Acidicapsa acidisoli: one gene and its partner. The protein of the gene in region 1 interacts with the protein of each later gene in a pairwise test. Links are inferred from orthologs where the notes say so. Each region holds a gene or a part of one and is shown on either strand. Other genes may lie near its edges. The genes, in order: groL and grpE.

Region 1 (8,989 bases):
ACACCGTGGCCCAGGACAAGACCAATTTCACCAACACTCTTGTTCCGTATACGGCCACTCCATTCAATGCGATCACCAGCACGGACAACAGCAACTTCGCGTACAACATCCGCCAGATTCAGATGTCTGTACGCCTGAAGTTCTAAGTCAATCGCAATCCATCCAACGACTCGGCGGTATGATTCACTCAAGGCCGCCGAGTCGTTTGCGTATGCGGGGTTTGTTCGATCTGGAATTACACCTTCAACGAGTGAAAGCAAGCGAAATTCAGTAACAGGTAGTGTCCTGATTTGCCTTTGTCTAATTTGCCTTTGTTTTGAAAGGGCAACGCTTTAGCCGCGCCTTAAATGCAGCACTTGCATGCGGCTTTAGCCGCCGAGAGAATGCTTATACCTAAATATGGGTACTATTCAGTAACACCCCCAACTAATACAAAGACATAATTGTTTCTCAAATCAGTGAATGTTACTGTCACATACATACATAAGGCGGTAGGGAAGAGAAAAACAGCCTTTCTCCTTCCAGCCTTTTGGAAGATACGTCGCCTCTCAATGCGACGGAGATATCTTCCTCCTCTCTATCAACCCATGTTGTAGGAGTATGCAATGTCAATCCAAAGCGAACCACCGTTGGGCCACAGCAATCGATATAGCGCGGATTCAGCCTGTACGTACTGTGATGGCATCATTCGTCATGAATCTTGGTGCGCCACGCTGAGTGCGGACGTCGCGTACGCATTCTGGGCCATCTCAGGCTCCAATAGGTTGAATACCGCAGACGAACTCAGGCTTCATGCCTTAGGCGTCGCCTGGTAGCAGCGCAATACCAAGCCTGCTACCAGAGCATTGCGAGCTAAACCGAGCTCGCAAACGCCAATTCGGCCCTTTGCCAAAAGAGCCACCTTCCACGCAGTTCACGGATAGCACCGGACCCGCCGCTAAAGGTCAAAGACATCTCTCATCCGCTAACATGTGGAGATGAAACCTCTGCCCAGGACCGCGTTTCTGATTGCGCTCGCACTCGGTACCTGCATTTCGCTTTTCGGGCAAGCTTTGATTCCCGCAAATGGTCACCAGCTCTTTCTCGACTGCCGCGGAAATGCTGCTGGCCCGACCGTGATCCTATTGGCCGGTGGCGGGGGAACCACGAGCACATGGGACAAAGTCCAGCCGCAAGTATCTGCCTTTGCACGGGTGTGCAGCTATGATCGAGCCGGCCTGGGCAAAAGTCGCGTCATTCAAGAGACTCAGTCTGCTGATCAGGTTGTGGACGATCTGGCCGCTCTGCTAAGTGCGGCCAATGTTCCACAACCTTATGTCCTCGTTGGCCATTCCATAGGAGGGCTATATGCTCGGAAGTTCGATGAGCGATTCGATTCAGAAGTGGCCGGGATAGTTCTCGTCGATTCCTCGCATGAGGAGCAAATATGGCGCTTCGCAAAGGACGAACCAGGTGCGCTCTCCGAATATCCGGATTGGAAGAATAACGTAGCGATGAGCTGGCAAGGCTTCTTGCCGCCGGAACAGCATTTGTCCTGGCATTTCACCAAGCCACTCATCGTTCTGGAACACGGGATTCCGATTGAACCTGTTTGGCATGGGATGCAAGAGGATTTGGCGCATCGCTCACCGGAAGGAAAGCTCATCACCGCGACCCAAAGCAGCCATTACATCCAGAAGCTACAGCCTGAACTAGTCGTCGAAAGCATTCGAACTGTTCTGTCACAATCAAGGTCACAACACTAGAACGGCGTTTCTTGATTCAACGCTCTTCAGGTACGAACGTTGGCCTATGTACCACTGCCAATTGGACCGGGACCATCAAAAGCTCCGCAAGAGAAGGTCTCTCGCGCTCGCCAGCACTTTCTCTCGCATCGCGGGCTCAGGCAGCATCCGAGCGATTTCAATTGCCCCGACCATCGTTGAAAAGATGGAAAAGAATGCGCGCTCTTTGTCGGCAGTTTGCTGGCCAGGCATAAACGGAAGCATTCGGCTCCTGTACTTCTTCAGTTCCTCAAAGATCTGCGCCTTCATTGCCTCATCGGTTCTCGCCAACTCGGGCGCAAGAGCGGGCAAGGGGCATCCGTACTCGACGTGCTCGCAATATTCCAGACTCAGATAGGTCGTCACGATCGCCTTCCACGCCGTCTCGGGTTGGGACTGCTCGGCGGCGTGAGCAAGGTGATTGGCTATTTCCTGAAATGCCTCCCGCAGTGATTCCACGAGCAACTCGTCCTTGTTTCCGAAATGCTTGTAAAAGCCTCCGTGGGTCAGGCCGGCGTCGCGCATCACGGCGGAAACAGCAGCGCCAGTGATTCCTTCGATGCGAACACGCCGCGACGCGTCTTTCACAATCTTCTGACGGATTTCGGCTTTATGTTCGGGCCTGTAACGCATGGCTCATTATAGGATGTTGGCAATCATCTCAGCGTGCGATCCGTCCGCCCCGGTCCTTCAAAAAATAATCTGAATCGATAGGATGATATATATAATCCCATGCAGGCAGGAGGTCAAAATGTCACCGCAAACGCTCTTTCAATTGCATCTCGCTTTAGGTTATGTCGCGTGCCTGCTTTGCTTCCGCGCGTATTTTCTGCCCAGGCTCAAGTCTATGGAACCGATGGAAGCTCAACGACTCATCGCCACTGTTCACAGCTTCCGCTTCTTCGGTCTCGTCTTTCTTCTTCCCGGCGTCGTCGGCCCCAACCTGCCCGCTAGCTTCGCCACCTTCGCCGCCTATGGAGACTTTGCCACCGGGATTCTGGCCATATTGGCGCTTCTCGCGGTAAGGGTACGTCCACTCTTCTGGTTTTTCGTCGTAGCCTTCAATCTCGTTGGAATCGTCGACCTCATTGTCGACTATTACCACGCCGTCAGGATCGGCCTTCCGGCCCTGGCGGGGCAATTGGGTTCCACATACGCGATCCCGATTCTCTATGTGCCAATGCTGATGATCACGCACTTGGTCGCCTTCTATTGGCTGCTCCGTCCGCAGTCCAGTGCAGCTCCTGTTCTCATTGGTCACGCGACCGAATCCTGACACAGGAGAATTCGGAAGTATCGCGGGCACCGGGTCTGGCGCGCTTCTATTTGGCGGAACGTTTCGACGCCGTGGAAGAAGCGCGCAGCCGCCATTCCCTTATTCCACCCCAAGCACCTTCACAATCACTCGCTTGCGCCGCTGCCCGTCAAACTCCGCATAGAAGACTCGCTGCCAGGTTCCCAGGTCGAGCTTGCTGTCGGTAACAGGCAATGTCGTTTCGTGGTGCAGCAGCAGCGCCTTCAAATGCGCATCCGCGTTGTCCTCGCCGGTCTGATGATGTTTGTAGCCGGGACGCTCCGGCGCAAGCTCTTCTAGCCACTTGCCGATGTCCTCGATCAGACCGCTCTCCAGATCGTTCACATAAATCGCAGCGGTAATGTGCATCGGCGAAACAAAGCACAAACCATCCCTGATGCCGCTGCGCCGCACCACCTCTTCCACATGGTCCGTAATGTGCACCATCTCCTTGCGCCGCTTCGTCTCAAACACCAGGTACTCCGTATAACTCTTCATCCCAACCATCTCCTTAAGAGGATTGTTTCATCGGATCTTTGGCTGTAGAACAAAACGCGCTCCACACGCAAAATCCCCATTCGCTGCAACAAGGCACAGAGGCCCGTAATTGTACGCAACGCGAACTCACTGACAAAAAGCCACTTCCAACAAACCCAAATTTGTGGAAAACACTTCAGCGAGCAATGCTCTACGTGGAACAATTTGCGAGACACACAAAAAGGCCCCCAGCCGAAGCTGGAGGCCTTTTTGTCATTTGCATTTGCGCCGAAGGCGCGTTTGCCTGGACGGCCAGTCCCCGGGGTCCCCGGCGACTGGTCTTCGTCGCTGGGGTGGTTAGTACATGCCGTCCATGCCGCCGCCGTGACCGCCGCCGGCCGGTGCCGCTGCCTTGGGCTCCGGAATCTCGGAAACCAGGGCTTCGGTAGTCAGCAACAGGCCTGCGATCGAGGCTGCGTTCTGCAGAGCGGTGCGGGTCACCTTGGTCGGGTCGATGACGCCGGCCTTGACCAGGTCTTCGAACTGGCCAGTGGCCGCGTTGTAGCCGTAGTGGTCGTCCTTCGACTCGTGGATCTTGCCCACAACCACTGCGCCTTCTTCGCCGGCATTTGCGACGATCTGGCGAAGCGGCTCTTCGAGCGAACGGCGAACGATCTGCGCACCGATCTTCTCATCGCCTTCGAGGGTCTTGATCAGAGCGTCAACCGCAGAGGTCGAGCGAACCAGAGCAACGCCGCCTCCGGCAACGATGCCTTCTTCGACGGCAGCGCGGGTGGCGTGGAGAGCGTCTTCAACGCGAGCCTTCTTTTCCTTCAGCTCGGTCTCAGTCGCAGCGCCAACCTTGATGACGGCAACGCCGCCAACCAGCTTGGCCAACCGCTCCTGCAGCTTCTCGCGATCGTAGTCGCTCGTGGTCTTTTCGATCTGGCTGCGAATTTCCTTCACACGGCCTTGGATGTCGGCAGCTTCCCCGGCTCCATCGACGATGGTGGTGTTGTCCTTGTCGATGGTGAGGTGCTTGGCGCGGCCCAGATCCTCGATCTTGACGTTCTCGAGCTTGATGCCCAGATCTTCGGTGATGGCCTTGCCGCCGGTGAGGATGGCAATGTCGCCCAGCATCGCCTTGCGACGATCGCCAAAGCCAGGAGCCTTGACGGCAGCGACGTTCAGGGTGCCGCGCAGCTTGTTCACGACGAGGGTCGCGAGGGCTTCGCCTTCGACGTCCTCAGCGATGATCAGCAGGGGCTTGCCGGCGCGGGCAACCTGCTCCAGCAGAGGCAGCAGATCCTTCATGTTGCTGATCTTCTTCTCGTAGATCAGGATGTATGGGTCGTCGAGGCTGACTTCCATGCGGTCGGCATCGGTAACGAAGTAGGGGCTCAGGTAGCCGCGGTCAAACTGCATGCCTTCCACGGTTTCGAGGTAGGTCTGCATGGTTTTCGACTCTTCGATCGTGATCACGCCGTCCTTGCCTACGGTCTTCATGGCGCCGGCGATGATTTCGCCGATTTCCACGTCGCCGTTGGCCGAGATGGTGCCGACCTGGGCTACGGAATCATCGTTGACCGGCTGGGACATCTTGCCGAGCGCGCCGCCATCGGCGAGCTTGCCTTCCTTGTCGCGAGCGCCGATCACGGCGATGACAGCCTTGTCGATGCCGCGCTTGAGGGCGGTCGGGTTCGCGCCGGCGGCAACGGTCTTCACGCCTTCGCGATAGATCGACTGGGCCAGAACGGTCGCGGTCGTGGTGCCGTCACCGGCAACGTCCGAGGTCTTGGAAGCAACTTCCTTCACGAGCTGCGCGCCGACATTCTCCAGGGCGTTCTGGAGCTCGATTTCCTTCGCGACGGTAACGCCGTCCTTGGTGATGGTCGGGGAACCGAACTTCTTTTCAATGACCACATTGCGGCCCTTGGGACCGAGGGTGACCTTGACGGCGTCCGCGAGGATGTTCACTCCGCGCAGGATCGCCTGACGGGAATCTTCTCCGTGCAGAATCTGCTTTGCCATTGTGCTTATTCTCCAAAAACAGTGTTAAGGGATGAGTGGTTAGTGGTCGGCAGGAAATACGAATGCAGCCGACTCTTCTAACGGAGCAAATCGATTTACTTCTTCAGAATTCCGAGGACTTCTTCTTCGCGCATGATGAGGAACTCTTCGCCGTCGATCTTGATCTCGGTGCCGGAGTACTTGCCGAAGAGAACGCGGTCGCCAGCCTTTACATCAAGGGGGAAAACCTTGCCTTCGTCGTTGGACTTGCCCTTGCCTACGGAGATGACTTCGCCTTCCTGGGGCTTTTCCTTGGCGCTGTCAGGGATGATGATGCCGCCCCGAACCGTTTCGCCCTCTTCCACGCGGCGGACCAGAATGCGATCGTGGAGCGGAGTGAAGGTCGTAACTACGGATGATGTAGCCATACTGTTGCTTCTCCTTGTGTTTCGAGTGAGGTATTCAGGTGAGATACGGGAGGGATCGGGCCCGACCGCATCCATGATTGAGAAAATCCGTGATTGAGAAAGATCAAATTGTTTGCGGACTGAAGTTGTCCGGGCTTGGACAGGGAGTGATTTGGCACTCCGGATCGCCGGGTGTTAGCACTCTCGCCTTCCAACTGCTAGAGTAGGGAAGTCGTCGAAAGGTTGTCAAGAGCCGGAATTGTGAAATGTGAGTGTTCTTCGCTAATAAATATTGCGTTAACAATTCGCTTCCGGTTCCAACCTATCGAAACTGTTTCTTATCCGTCTCTCATCCAGTCCCAATTCGCCCGGTCAGCCACGAAAGGTCTACAATAACGTCATGTTTCAGAGGTTACGCACGTTTCGAAATACCGTAGTGCCCGGTTTCTTGCTCGCCGCGATCAGCGTCGTTGCTTTGACGCACGCTTTCGCCCAGGATTCGGACTCGGCCAAGCGGGGCCGGAAATACAAAGCGCCACCGCCGACCTCGCATGTCGTTGTGACTGTCGTTCGGGCTACGAACGGCAAGCCGATTGAAGACGCGGCGGTGATCTTTCATCCCCTTATGGACGGACACGACAACGGAAACATGGAGCTGAAGACCAACGAAGATGGCAAGACGACCATCGATCTGCTGGTTACGGGCTCAAGCGTTCGCGTGCAGATCATTGCGGATGGCTTCCAGACCTATGGTAATGACTACAAGATAGACAAGGACAATATGGCGATTGACGTCAAACTCAAGCGCCCAGTTGCTCAGTACTCCATTTACAAGAAGAGCGAAGGAGCTGCGGCAAGCACAGACAAGCCTGCGGATGCTCCGAAGGATACCGCTCCCGATGCTTCCAAGGACCCGAAGAATGGAGATGCGAAGGATGGCGCGGCGAAGGACGCGACGCCTGATGCTCCCAAGAATGATTCATCACCGCAGGATTCGGCGGCTACGCCGAAGTAGTTTCTTCAAAGACATTTCGCTTCGATTCTCTCTTTGCGAGGACGCATGGTTTCCGGATCATCTTCTGAGTCGGTTTCCGGTCCTCACCCCCGTAAAACTGCTCTTGTGACCGGCGGCGCCAAGCGTGTGGGCAGGGAACTGGCCCTGACTTTGGCGCGCTCTGGCATGGACGTCGCGATTACCTTCCGCGCCTCGGCAGATGAGGCAGCAGAGACAGTCCGTGCCATTGAGTTGTTGGGTGTCCGTTCGATAGCTTTGCAGATGGATGTCTGCAGCGAGGCGAGCGTTCGGGATGCGATTCTGGCCACTGTGGCAGAGTTTGGCGGCCTCGATCTGCTGGTGAATAACGCTGCGATCTTTGAATCTGCGTCGCTGGCTGAGATCAGCCTGGAGCGCTGGGATGCAGTCTTCGAAACGAACGCGCGGGGCCCGTTTCTGGCGGCTCGCGAGGCTCTGCCGCATCTGAAGGCCGCGCATGGACGCATCGTGAACCTGGGTTCGCTGGGAGGCAGTCACCCATGGGCGACTCATGGACATTACTGCTCTTCGAAGGCTGCCTTGCACATGCTGACGCAGACAATGGCCAAGGCCTTTGCGCCTGAGGTCAGCGTGAATTGCGTGGCTCCTGGGTATATTGAAATTGCAGGCGACAGAGAAGTTGCGCATTTTGCATCGAAGACACCCATGGGGCGGAATGGAAGCGCTGAGGATGTAGCCGCGGCAGTGCTGTTTTTTGCAACAGGACCGCATTTCATTACCGGACAGATTTTGACCGTCGACGGCGGGTTGGGGTTGTGAGGCGGGTTCTGGAAATGCCGGAGAAATGAATCGCAGACGTGCGCATTGATTTCTTCCCGAGCGGTTTGGCCTGTTGTTACCAACTGAAGGTCTGAACAAGGTCGTTGGTCTGTAAACACAAGCCGACATCTGGGGAGTAATCCTGGCAAGAACTGCGGCTGGCGTGTCGGGTAGCGCACAAGTAGTAATTGCCGAATAGGCGGTCATACGACCGGAGCGCACCAAGATCAAATGGGGATCTTACAATTTCGGTTCAACGAACAACGTGGAAAGTGCGTTTCCAGCGCGTGTCTGGGAAGAAATGCACCAGAACGTGGCCGATCCACGCGAGCTTGTGACCGAATCCTGTTTGTTCAAGTTGTCCATCTGCGGCCTTGAACGACCAATAGTTGAAGAGAGGCCGGCCAATTATGTTGGCGCGTGGCACGAAGCCCCAGTAGCGCGAGTCCAGGCTGTTGTGCCGGTTATCGCCCATCATGAAGTACATGCCGGGTGGAACCACCAGGTCGCCATCCTGGATATAGCTTGAGAAGTTCACGGCCCACGACTCTGTCGCCCCAGATGCTGCTGCCGGGGGTACTGCGGGAAAATCATCGAGGAACTCGTTGAAGTTATCCGTCGTCGTCGGCTGCGCAAATCCCACCGGCTCTGCAACACCATTAACAATCACAATGCCGTTGCGTAGATGAATATGATCTCCCGGTACGCCAATCAACCTCTTCACCAGGGGAGTGTATTGTGGTGTTCCGTCGGCGTCAGTGGCATCAATACCAGGCTGATTGACGGGCTTGTGGAAGACCACGATATCGCCGCGCCTCGGCTCGCGATACCTGATGAGCGGCATCCACGAAGCAGGCGGCATTAGGGTGATCTGGTCGACGACCAGGTGATCGCCCACAAGCAGCGTGTTCTCCATCGAGCCTGACGGAATGACGTAGTTCTGAGCTAAGAAGGTCAGAATGAACAGGCCCACCACCAGAACTGAGCAGATGCTGGCCAGCGCTTCGAAAGGAGTCACCTCCTGATTGATCTTGGCGGAAGCTGCGGGCTTCGTTGAAACAGGAGAAATCTTCGTCGCTGGGCACATCCAAGGGCTCCTCAGGAAGGCTGGCGAGCCCCAGGGCGTTCGCAGCGGTCCCTTCGAAAGGGATGATTTCATGTAAGTTCGACTGTCGTCGGGTTTTCGTCTTGACCAGAGTCTATCAAATCCCTGTGCAACGTAGAA
Region 2 (9,011 bases), on another replicon or contig:
TCAGGTCGCAAGGTCATAGTGGGCAATAGGAACATCCGCAGAAAAAGCATTTGTTCCCGGTTCCTTAGACGTAATTGTAACCGCCCGGAAAGCAGCGAGCCAAAAGTAGAACCGGAGAGCCTGGTGCCGAATCGGGCGACCGTTACGAGCGAATAAAAGCTATCCACTCTCTCCTCCCGCGCGTCCAATTGATACGATGCTATACTTTCGGTCAAGACGGCTCCGCCTGCGCCCCCTTTTCGGGCTCCGCTTCATTGCGGAAATCAGGTTCGGCAAGCGCCTCGGCAGGTAGCGTCTGGAGGTCTCTCAGACAATGAATCCCCGCGCCCGCCGGGCCATTTTTTCTCTCGCACTTTTCTTCAGCGTCTGCGCAATTGTCGGCACCCTGCTTCAGGGGAGGGTCGGCGCTCAATCCGCCGCAGACGAGTCGCAACTGCGCGACAGCCTGAAGGAATTCACCAACGTCTACGCTCTGGTGGAGCAGAACTACGCTGAGCCGATCAAAGGCGACAAGGCGGACACGGTCATCTATGACGGCGCGATCCCGGGAATGCTGCGGGTGCTCGATCCGCACTCCAGCTTCCACGATCCAAAGGACTACGCCAAGATGCAGGAGGATCAGCGCGGCCACTATTACGGTGTGGGCATGCTGATCCAGCAGCAACAGAACAAGATTTACGTCCGCACTCCGTACGAGGGCACGCCGTCTTTTCGCGCCGGACTGAAGCCCGGCGACATCATCGCGTCGGTTGACGGCAAGAGCGCCGACGGCATGACCTCGGAGATGGTCGCAAAGGCGCTCAAGGGACCCAAAGGAACGCACGTCGCGATCACCACGATCCGCGAAGGGCAGAGCAAGCCGCTTTCGTTCGACCTGGTGCGGGATGAGATTCCGCATCCGTCGGTCGATCTGAAGTATGAAATTCGTCCTGGCGTCGGCTATATTCACCTGACCAACTTCCAGCAGACCACCGCGAAGGAAGTGGAAGAGGCAGTGGACAGCTTCGGCGATCTGAAGGGACTGGTCTTCGACCTCCGCGGCAATCCCGGCGGGCTGCTCAGCCAGGCTGTCGAGGTCTGTGACCATCTGCTGGCGAAGGGTCAGAACATCGTCTCGCAGCGCGGACGCGCCTATCCCGATCAGGTGTACACGGCGACCCACGGTAACGGCGGACACACCTTCCCAATCGTGGTTATCGTCAATCGCAACACGGCTTCGGCTGCGGAGATCGTCTCTGGCGCGCTGCAGGATCATGACCGCGCTCTGATCGTCGGCGAAACCACCTTCGGCAAGGGCCTGGTTCAGACCGTTTACAACCTCTCGGAAAACACCGGCCTCGCGCTGACGACGTATCACTACTACACTCCGTCGGGACGGCTGATCCAACGGGATTACCGGGGCGTCTCGCTCTACGACTACTACAACCACGCCAACGCGCTGCCGGCCGACAACACCAACAAGGAAGTAAAGCTGACCGACTCCGGGCGCACCGTCTACGGCGGCGGCGGCATCACTCCGGACGAAAAGATCGAGCCGCCGAAGTCCAATCCCTTCATGGATACGCTGCTTTACCGCGACGTCTTCTTCCACTTCGCCCCGCATTATCTGGTCAATCACACGGTCGGACCCGATTTCAAGGTGGACGACGCCGTAATCAGCGACTTCAAGCAATTCCTTACCAGCGAGAACATCCCCTGGACGAACGAAGACCTGACCGGCCCGATGGATTGGATCAAGACCAATATCAAGGCCGAGCTTGAGACAAGCCAGAGCGGCCAGTTGCAGGGTCTACGCGTCCGCGCCGACTGGGACCCGATGATCCAGAAGGCCGTAAGCTATCTTCCCGAAGCGCAGGCGCTTGAGGACAATGCACACAAAGTCCTGGCGCAGAAAGCTGAAGCGAGAAGCGGGGCAACGAATTAACCTCTGCTGAAACGAATCTGAGTTACAACACAAAAGCCATCCCGGTCGGGATGGCTTTTGTATTTCCAGTCGAATGCGTTCTCTTTGGAAGAAGCGATTCTCTGCCGTACGATAGGCAAATTGATCATGAAAATTCTGCGCATTCTTCCCTGCTTTCTCGCACTTCTCTTCTCTTCCGTTCTTTTCGCGCAAACTGCGGTCAAGGCGGTTTCCGCTCCGATTCCTGTCAAAGTGGTGGTCGTCACCATGTTCGAGGTAGGCGCTGACACCGGCGATGCGCCCGGAGAATTGCAGTACTGGGTCGAGCGCGACCATCTCGACCGGGTGTTTCCGCTTCCGGCTGCGTATCACGATGCGCGCATGAATTCCGATGGCGAGCTGGCCATCGTCACTGGACAGGGCACGGCGCACGCTGCAGCCACGATCATGGCGCTGGGGCTCGACCCGCGCTTTGACCTCTCGCACGCCTATTGGCTGATTGCCGGGATTGCCGGGGGCAGTCCGGAACAGGCGTCGCTCGGTTCAGCCGTATGGGCCAACTGGGTCGTTGACGGCGATCTTGGATACTAGATCGATGCGCGGGAAATGCCGCCCGACTGGCCGACCGGGATGTTGCCTTTGCGCAAAGCGGCTCCGTTTGAGGCTCCCGCTACTCCGCTGCCCGGTCAGGTCTACCAGACCAACCGCGATCTGATGCTTTGGGCTTATGGGCTTACAAAAAACACGGTGCTCCCGGACTCGGACCACTTGAAGGAGATTCGCACGCGGTTTGACGGAGCGGCGGCGCACAATCCGCCGCAGGTGCTGCTTGGCGACGAGGTTTCGTCCTCGACTTACTGGCACGGCAAGCGGATGGATGACTGGGCCACGCGCTGGATGAGCTACTTCACCAATGGCGAGGGGCGTTTTGCGACTACAGCGATGGAAGATACCGGGACGTTGCAATCGCTGCAGTATCTGGCCAAAGCCGGGAAGGTCGATTGGCAGCGAATTCTCGTTCTGCGAACGGTAAGCAACTACGACCAACAGGCCAAAGGAATAGATGCCGCTACCAGCCTCTCAAATCAGCGCATCGGGCAGTACGGAGCTTATCTGCCTTCGCTTGAAAGCGCGTATACGGTGGGGCATGTCGTAGTTTCCGAGTTAATCAGAAATTGGGACAAGTACAGCGCGCAGATTCCGTCTGGTTCGCCAAATAAATAAACCCCAAGGCCCGCCTGGAAGATTCCCGGTAGGACATGGGGTTCACACATAGCTTGATTCTGCCGGGATCGCCTAGCTGAACAGGTCCTTCATCTTGTTCAGCATATTGCGCGAAGCGGGTTTGTTCTCGACTTCCATGCTTTCCGCGAGCTGGCGCACGAGTTCGCGTTGTGTGCGGGAAAGCTTCTTTGGGGTCTGCACCATTACTTCGACGACCAAGTCGCCGCGACCGCTTTCGTTCAGGTGAGGCACGCCGTGGTTGCGGATGCGGAACTCCTTGCCGCTCTGGGTTCCTTCTGGCACGCGCAAGGTTACTTCGCCATCGAGAGCGGGAATCTGAATCTCCGCGCCGAGCGCTGCCTGTGGGAACGAGATCGGCACAACACAGTGCAGATCATAGCCGTCGCGCTCGAAGAAGTCGTGAGGACGAACGGTCAGCACTACATAAAGATCGCCGCGCGGGCCGCCGAAGCGTCCTGACTCGCCCTCGCCAGAGTAACGAATGCGCGTTCCGTCTTCGACGCCAGCGGGCACCTTGACGTTCATCTTGAACTCGCGCACAACGCGTGTCTCGCCCCGGCAGGTGGTGCAGGGGTCGGTGATCACAGTGCCCGATCCGCCGCAGTTGCTGCATGCGCGCGCCACGGAGAAGAAGCCCTGCTGGTAGCGCAACTGGCCGCGTCCCTGGCAGGTGGCGCAGACCGACGGTCCGCGGCCGGTGCTTGTGCCTGTTCCACGGCATGCGGCGCAGTTTTCACGGCGGCGCACCTTGATCTCGGTCTCTTTGCCGAAGACCGCGTCCTCGAACTCGATGGTGATGTCATAGCGCAGATCTTCGCCGCGTTGCACCCGCGAACCACGCCGCTGTCCGCCCCCGCCGAACATCTCGCCGAAGAGATCGCCAAAGATGTCGCCCAGATCGGTCGCGTCTCCGAACGGAGAACCGCCATTGAATCCGGTGCTCGTCGAGGCATGGCCATAGCGATCATAGGCTGCGCGCTTCTCCGCGTCGCTCAGTACGCCGTAGGCTTCACTGGTTTCCTTGAAGCGCTCTTCAGCCTTGGGGTCGCCGGGGTTGCGGTCGGGGTGATATTTCATCGCCAGCTTGCGATAGGCGGCCTTCAGCTCTGCCTCGCTGGCCTCTCGCGTGACCCCGAGGACTTCGTAGTAGTCTGCTTTGCTCACAGTATTCCTGGTTGCCATTGTATTTGGGTGTCTTCCCTGTGCTTGCGCGACTTATGCTTCAGTCTGTTTGGGATTGGAAACGATGCGCACCATGGCTGGGCGCAGCAGGCGCTCGCGAATGCGGTAGCCCTTGCGAATCTCCTCGGCTACGGAATGGTCCGGCAGATCGTCGCGCTCGACCGAACCAAGCGCCTCGTGCACGCGCGGGTCGAACTGCTGGCCGACCGTCGGAATCGCCTGCACCTGGAGCTGCTTCAGCGCCTCATCCATTTGCTTCACAATCAACTCGACACCGGTGCGCAACTGCTCGGCGGAGCCAGTCGCATTCAGCGCCAGCGCGAAATTGTCCAGGACGGGCAGGAACTGTTCGACGACCGAGCCTGTCGCGTAGTCGCGAAAATCCTGCTTCTCACGCTCCTGCCGCTTACGGGCGTTGTCAAACTCAGCCTGCAAACGCGCCAGCCGGTCGAGCAGCTGATCCCGCTCAGTTTTCAACGCGGCGAACTGCTCCGGGCTAATTGACGGCGCCGCTTCCGCGATCTCGACCACTCCGGCCTTTGCCTCGCTCTGCGTGCCCTCTTCCTGGGTCAGCACATCCGAATCCACTGCCTGCGTTACTCCGTACTCATTTTCCTGCTCTGCCATATGACTCCAACTTACTCATCCCCGATTTTCAGGGATGGATATCATGACTGCCTACTCTGTTATTAAACCTGATTTTGTCGAATCGCACGCGGCTCGCCTCGAAACGCCTGACTACACGAGCCTCTATTGCGGAGGCCCGTCCGAAACACGATCCAGCGGCGGCCGCTCCGAAAGCACGCGATCCGAGAGCCTCGCAATGTAGCTGACCGCCTGAATCATTTCCTGATATTGCATACGCGTTGGTGCAATTACAGCTACTGTGCCCATGTTCTCCGCACCAAACCGGGCAGGAGCGCCCACCAGCACTAAATCCTGCATCGCAGGCATTGCTTCATCCAGGCCGACCACGACCCGCACCTCGTGCTGGCGCGCATCCACATAGGCATTCAGAAGTTCTACCAGCCGCTGCTTCGCTTCCATCGCCAAGAGCATCTGGCGGAGCCGCTCGCGATCCAGTTCTCCCGCCAACAGATTGGCCATGCCTTCGACATAAATCATCGGACCTGCTGCTTCTCCGGCCAGCGCTCCCTGGCGGCAAAGTTCATCGAGCGCGCGCAGGCGATTCTGATACTCGGCCTGCTCGGCTTCTATGCGCCGCGCCACTTCGACGCGAATCCGATCCAGCGGCCAGCCCCGGAAATTCTCGTTCAGATACCGCGCTGCGATCTCGAGATCGTCGTAACTCAGCTCCCGGTCGATCGTCAGCACGCGGTCCTGCACCGCGCCGGCCTTGGTCACCAGCACCGCGAGGACACGCCCGGTCGACAGCCGCGAAAAATGAATATGCTCCAGAATCTGCTGCACAGCCGACTGGGCATTTGCCACGGCGACGCCCAAGCCGTTTGAAATCAGCGCCAGCACGTGCGATGTGCGCTCCAGATACTGCAAGGGAGAGTTCACCCCGGCAAAGCTGTCGTCGATCTGCTCGCGCCGCTGTTCGCTTAATTGATTCAACTGGCTGGCGGGCGCCGTCGAAGCGCCACGCGAGGACTGCTGCAATTGGGCGACATGGTAGCGGAAGGCTAGTGGGGTCGGGACGCGGCCCGCGGAGGTGTGCGGCTGGTCCAGTAGGCCGGTATCGCCGAGCACGGCCATCACATTCCGAATGGTCGCGGAACTCAGCCCATCCTTGTTTTCGAAATAACGGGCCACAGCCTGGGACGAGACCGGTTCGCCGGTCGCGATGTAGATCTCGATGATGGCCGTGAGCACCAGCCGCTCTCGCGGACTGACGCGAAACTCGTGCATTCGAGCGAACCCTCTAGGTAACTTACTGTTTCCCTTGGACTTATTTCTGAAAAACAGAGCTAACTACCCTCTTTTATTCTAGGCAGAGGCAGTAGGGGTGTCAAGAATGGCTCCGGACGCTGCTCACTGCACTCGTGTTGAGATATCTTCTAAACGTATGAGAATAATCGCTGCGGCCATGCCATTTTTCAAGATTGAGGCCGGAAAAAAACTGCATCTCGCCAAAGCGGCGCTGTTGTCCTTGGCGGTTTTGATTGCCACCATGCACCCGGCAGCGAGTTACGCGGCGGCGCACGGCAAATCGACTGCAGCCGCTGGGAATTCGCCTGCATTGCGGGAAGAAGCGGAATGGCGCGCGGATCGCGCGCGGAAGCTTTCCGCTCCGGATGGCTGGCTTACGCTGGTGGGCCTGGAATGGCTGAAGTCTGGCGCAAACGCGGTGGGACTGGCTGCGGGCAACCAGATTCACTTGAAAGGCCGAGCGCCGGAGCATCTCGGAGTTATTCAGGTCGATGGAAGTCAACTGAGACTGGTTGCCCCGGCAGATGGTTTCCCAAAATCTCTCATGGTCGATGGCCAGCCTGCGCACGAAGGTCCGCTGCAATCCGACGATACGAAGCCATCGGTGCTTTCCACTGAGAATCTGACCCTTGTCGTGCTGCATCGCGGCGACCGTTTTGCCTTGCGCATCAAGGACGCTGAGTCGCCGACGCGCACGGGGTTTAAGGGCCTGCACTGGTATCCAGCGGAGGCGAAATACCGCGTCACCGCGAAATGGATCCCCTTTGTGCCGGCTCATACAGAGAAGATTCCCACGGTCATTGGCACGACTCTGGATATGCCGGCGCCCGGGCTGGCGGAATTCACGCTGGATGGCAAGACCATCCAGATCGAACCGGTCCTCGAATCCGCCAACGCCAAGGAACTCTTCTTCATCCTGCGCGACGCCACGAGCCACACTACAACCTACCAGGCAGCGCGCTTTTTATACGCGAGCTTCCCCGATCATGGCCTCGATCAGCCCGGTACTGTCGTGCTGGATTTCAACCGGTTGCAGAATCCGCCCTGCGCTTATACGCCGTATGCAACGTGCCCGCTGCCGCCTTACATCAATCGACTAGCCATCGCTATCCCGGCGGGCGAACAGAGGTATAAAGACAGGGAATAGGGAACAGAAAATCTCTTTTTGCGAAAATTCGTCTGGGCGCCAGCAGGAGCCATCTTCCTATTCCCTATTTCCTAGTCCCTATTCCCTGTTCTTAGCTGATTTCGATCACTTCCCCGCTGCGCGATGCAGCATCTTCGGCCCGCTCCATGAGTTTTTTTGCAACCACATAAAACTCGATTGCCAGTGTCGATTCCGGTCCGGCCAGCGCTACCGGCATTCCTTTGTCGCCGCCTTCACGGATCGCCGGAACCAGCTCGATAGAACCGAGGAAAGGGACATTGAACTGATGCGCGGTTCGCTCAGCTCCCCCCTTGGAGAAGATGTCGATGATTTCGCTGCAATGCGGGCAGGTGAAGTGGCTCATGTTCTCGACGATGCCGAGGACTTCGACATTGACCTGTGCGAACATCTCAAGCGCTTTGCGCGCGTCCTGCAAGGCGACGTCGCTGGGTGTCGAAACCACGACGGCGCCGGTCAGCGGAACCGTCTGCACCAGCGAAATGACCACGTCGCCGGTGCCCGGCGGCAGATCGATGATCAGATAGTCGAGTTCGCCCCACTCTACTTGCTGGAGGAACTGGCGGATGATCTGGTGCAGCATTGGTCCGCGCATCACCATGGGCTTGTCGCCCGGCGAGATGTAGCCGATTGAGATGGTCTTTACGCCATGAGTGAAGTTCGGCTCGATCTGGTTGTTCGGGCCGACTTTGGGCTGCGTGCTTGAGCCCATCATCAGCGGAATATTGGGGCCGTAGATGTCGGCGTCGATCAGGCCGACCTTGTTGCCCAAGCGAGCCAGCGCGATGGCCAGGTTGACGGCGACGGTGGTTTTGCCTACGCCGCCCTTGCCTGAGCCGACTGCGACGATTTTGCTCACGCCGGGCAGTGGGAGTGGCGCCGGGGGAATCGAGTGTCCATGTGCCATGAGATTTCTTCCTTCCAAAAGCTTTTTGTCTTGCTGGTAAATGCAGTCTTATCTTCCGGGGCGGACGCTGCCGTGCCCGGGCGGGGCCAGCTTGGCGCGCTTGCGGCTCTCCAACTCGGTTTCGCGGTTTGCCCGGCGGCGCGAGGCTCCTTCGTAGCGGCGAAGTTCGTCAGCGGTTTCGGGAATCAGCTCCGGAACCCGCGCCGGGACGCCGGAGGAGTCGATGGCGACGAAAACCAGGTACGCGCTTGCGACGTGGCGGTATATGCCCGCCCGCGTATCCTCTGCCCAGACTTTGACGCCGACCTCGACGGACTTTGAAAACGCCCGGTTCACGCTGGATTTGAGATTGAGCAGATCACCGACGTGGACAGGCTGAATAAAGTCGATGTGGTCCATAGAAGCGGTGACGACGTGCGTGCGCGTGTGACGATATGCGGCCATCGCTCCCACGAGATCGATAAAGTGCATCAGCCGCCCGCCGAGCAGATTGCCCAGGGTGTTGGTGTCGTTGGGCAGAATCAGCTCGGTCATCTCGGATTGCGATTCGGAGACGGTCCGCGGAGCCAGGTTTGCCGGGACGGCTATGGTTTCGGTTGCTTCGGTTTGCGTCATGCGGAGATTGCCTCGTTCCTCGTGCCTTTGCTTGAACCGCTACACTGGTAACGGCAGCCGCTCGAAATCAAACGGCTACTTCCAGTTTCGGCAATCGC

What was found.
Region 2: the proteins of groL (region 1) and grpE interact in binary tests that used the Escherichia coli proteins (3 or more experiments, as listed by UniProt). The link is inferred for Acidicapsa acidisoli from one-to-one orthologs.

Annotation. Positions count from the first base shown.
Region 1 is NZ_JAGSYI010000004.1:481,507-490,495, reverse strand. What follows is about bases 3,229-6,175. They hold groL (chaperonin GroEL), read right to left. Parts: upstream 5,566-6,175; coding sequence 3,892-5,565; downstream 3,229-3,891. Other genes in these bases: OHL23_RS23995 (co-chaperone GroES), read right to left, coding at 5,661-5,972; OHL23_RS24005 (secondary thiamine-phosphate synthase enzyme YjbQ), read right to left, coding at 3,229-3,555. Also shown: OHL23_RS24025 (TonB-dependent receptor), read left to right, coding at 1-146; OHL23_RS24020 (alpha/beta fold hydrolase), read left to right, coding at 978-1,745; OHL23_RS24015 (TetR/AcrR family transcriptional regulator), read right to left, coding at 1,821-2,396; OHL23_RS24010 (hypothetical protein), read left to right, coding at 2,515-3,039; more of OHL23_RS24005, read right to left, coding at 3,139-3,228; OHL23_RS23990 (carboxypeptidase-like regulatory domain-containing protein), read left to right, coding at 6,388-6,966; OHL23_RS23985 (SDR family NAD(P)-dependent oxidoreductase), read left to right, coding at 7,012-7,764; lepB (signal peptidase I), read right to left, coding at 8,018-8,851.
Region 2 is NZ_JAGSYI010000003.1:497,403-506,413, forward strand. Bases 3,161-6,129 are described here. They hold grpE (nucleotide exchange factor GrpE), read right to left. Parts: upstream 4,958-6,129; coding sequence 4,364-4,957; downstream 3,161-4,363. Other genes in these bases: dnaJ (molecular chaperone DnaJ), read right to left, coding at 3,200-4,330; hrcA (heat-inducible transcriptional repressor HrcA), read right to left, coding at 5,081-6,129. In the rest of the region: OHL23_RS19930 (peptidylprolyl isomerase), read right to left, coding at 1-17; OHL23_RS19935 (S41 family peptidase), read left to right, coding at 314-1,924; more of hrcA, read right to left, coding at 6,130-6,205; OHL23_RS19960 (DUF1684 domain-containing protein), read left to right, coding at 6,384-7,373; OHL23_RS19965 (Mrp/NBP35 family ATP-binding protein), read right to left, coding at 7,465-8,298; OHL23_RS19970 (acyl-CoA thioesterase), read right to left, coding at 8,347-8,913. UniProt on the Escherichia coli protein: Participates actively in the response to hyperosmotic and heat shock by preventing the aggregation of stress-denatured proteins, in association with DnaK and GrpE. It is the nucleotide exchange factor for DnaK and may function as a thermosensor.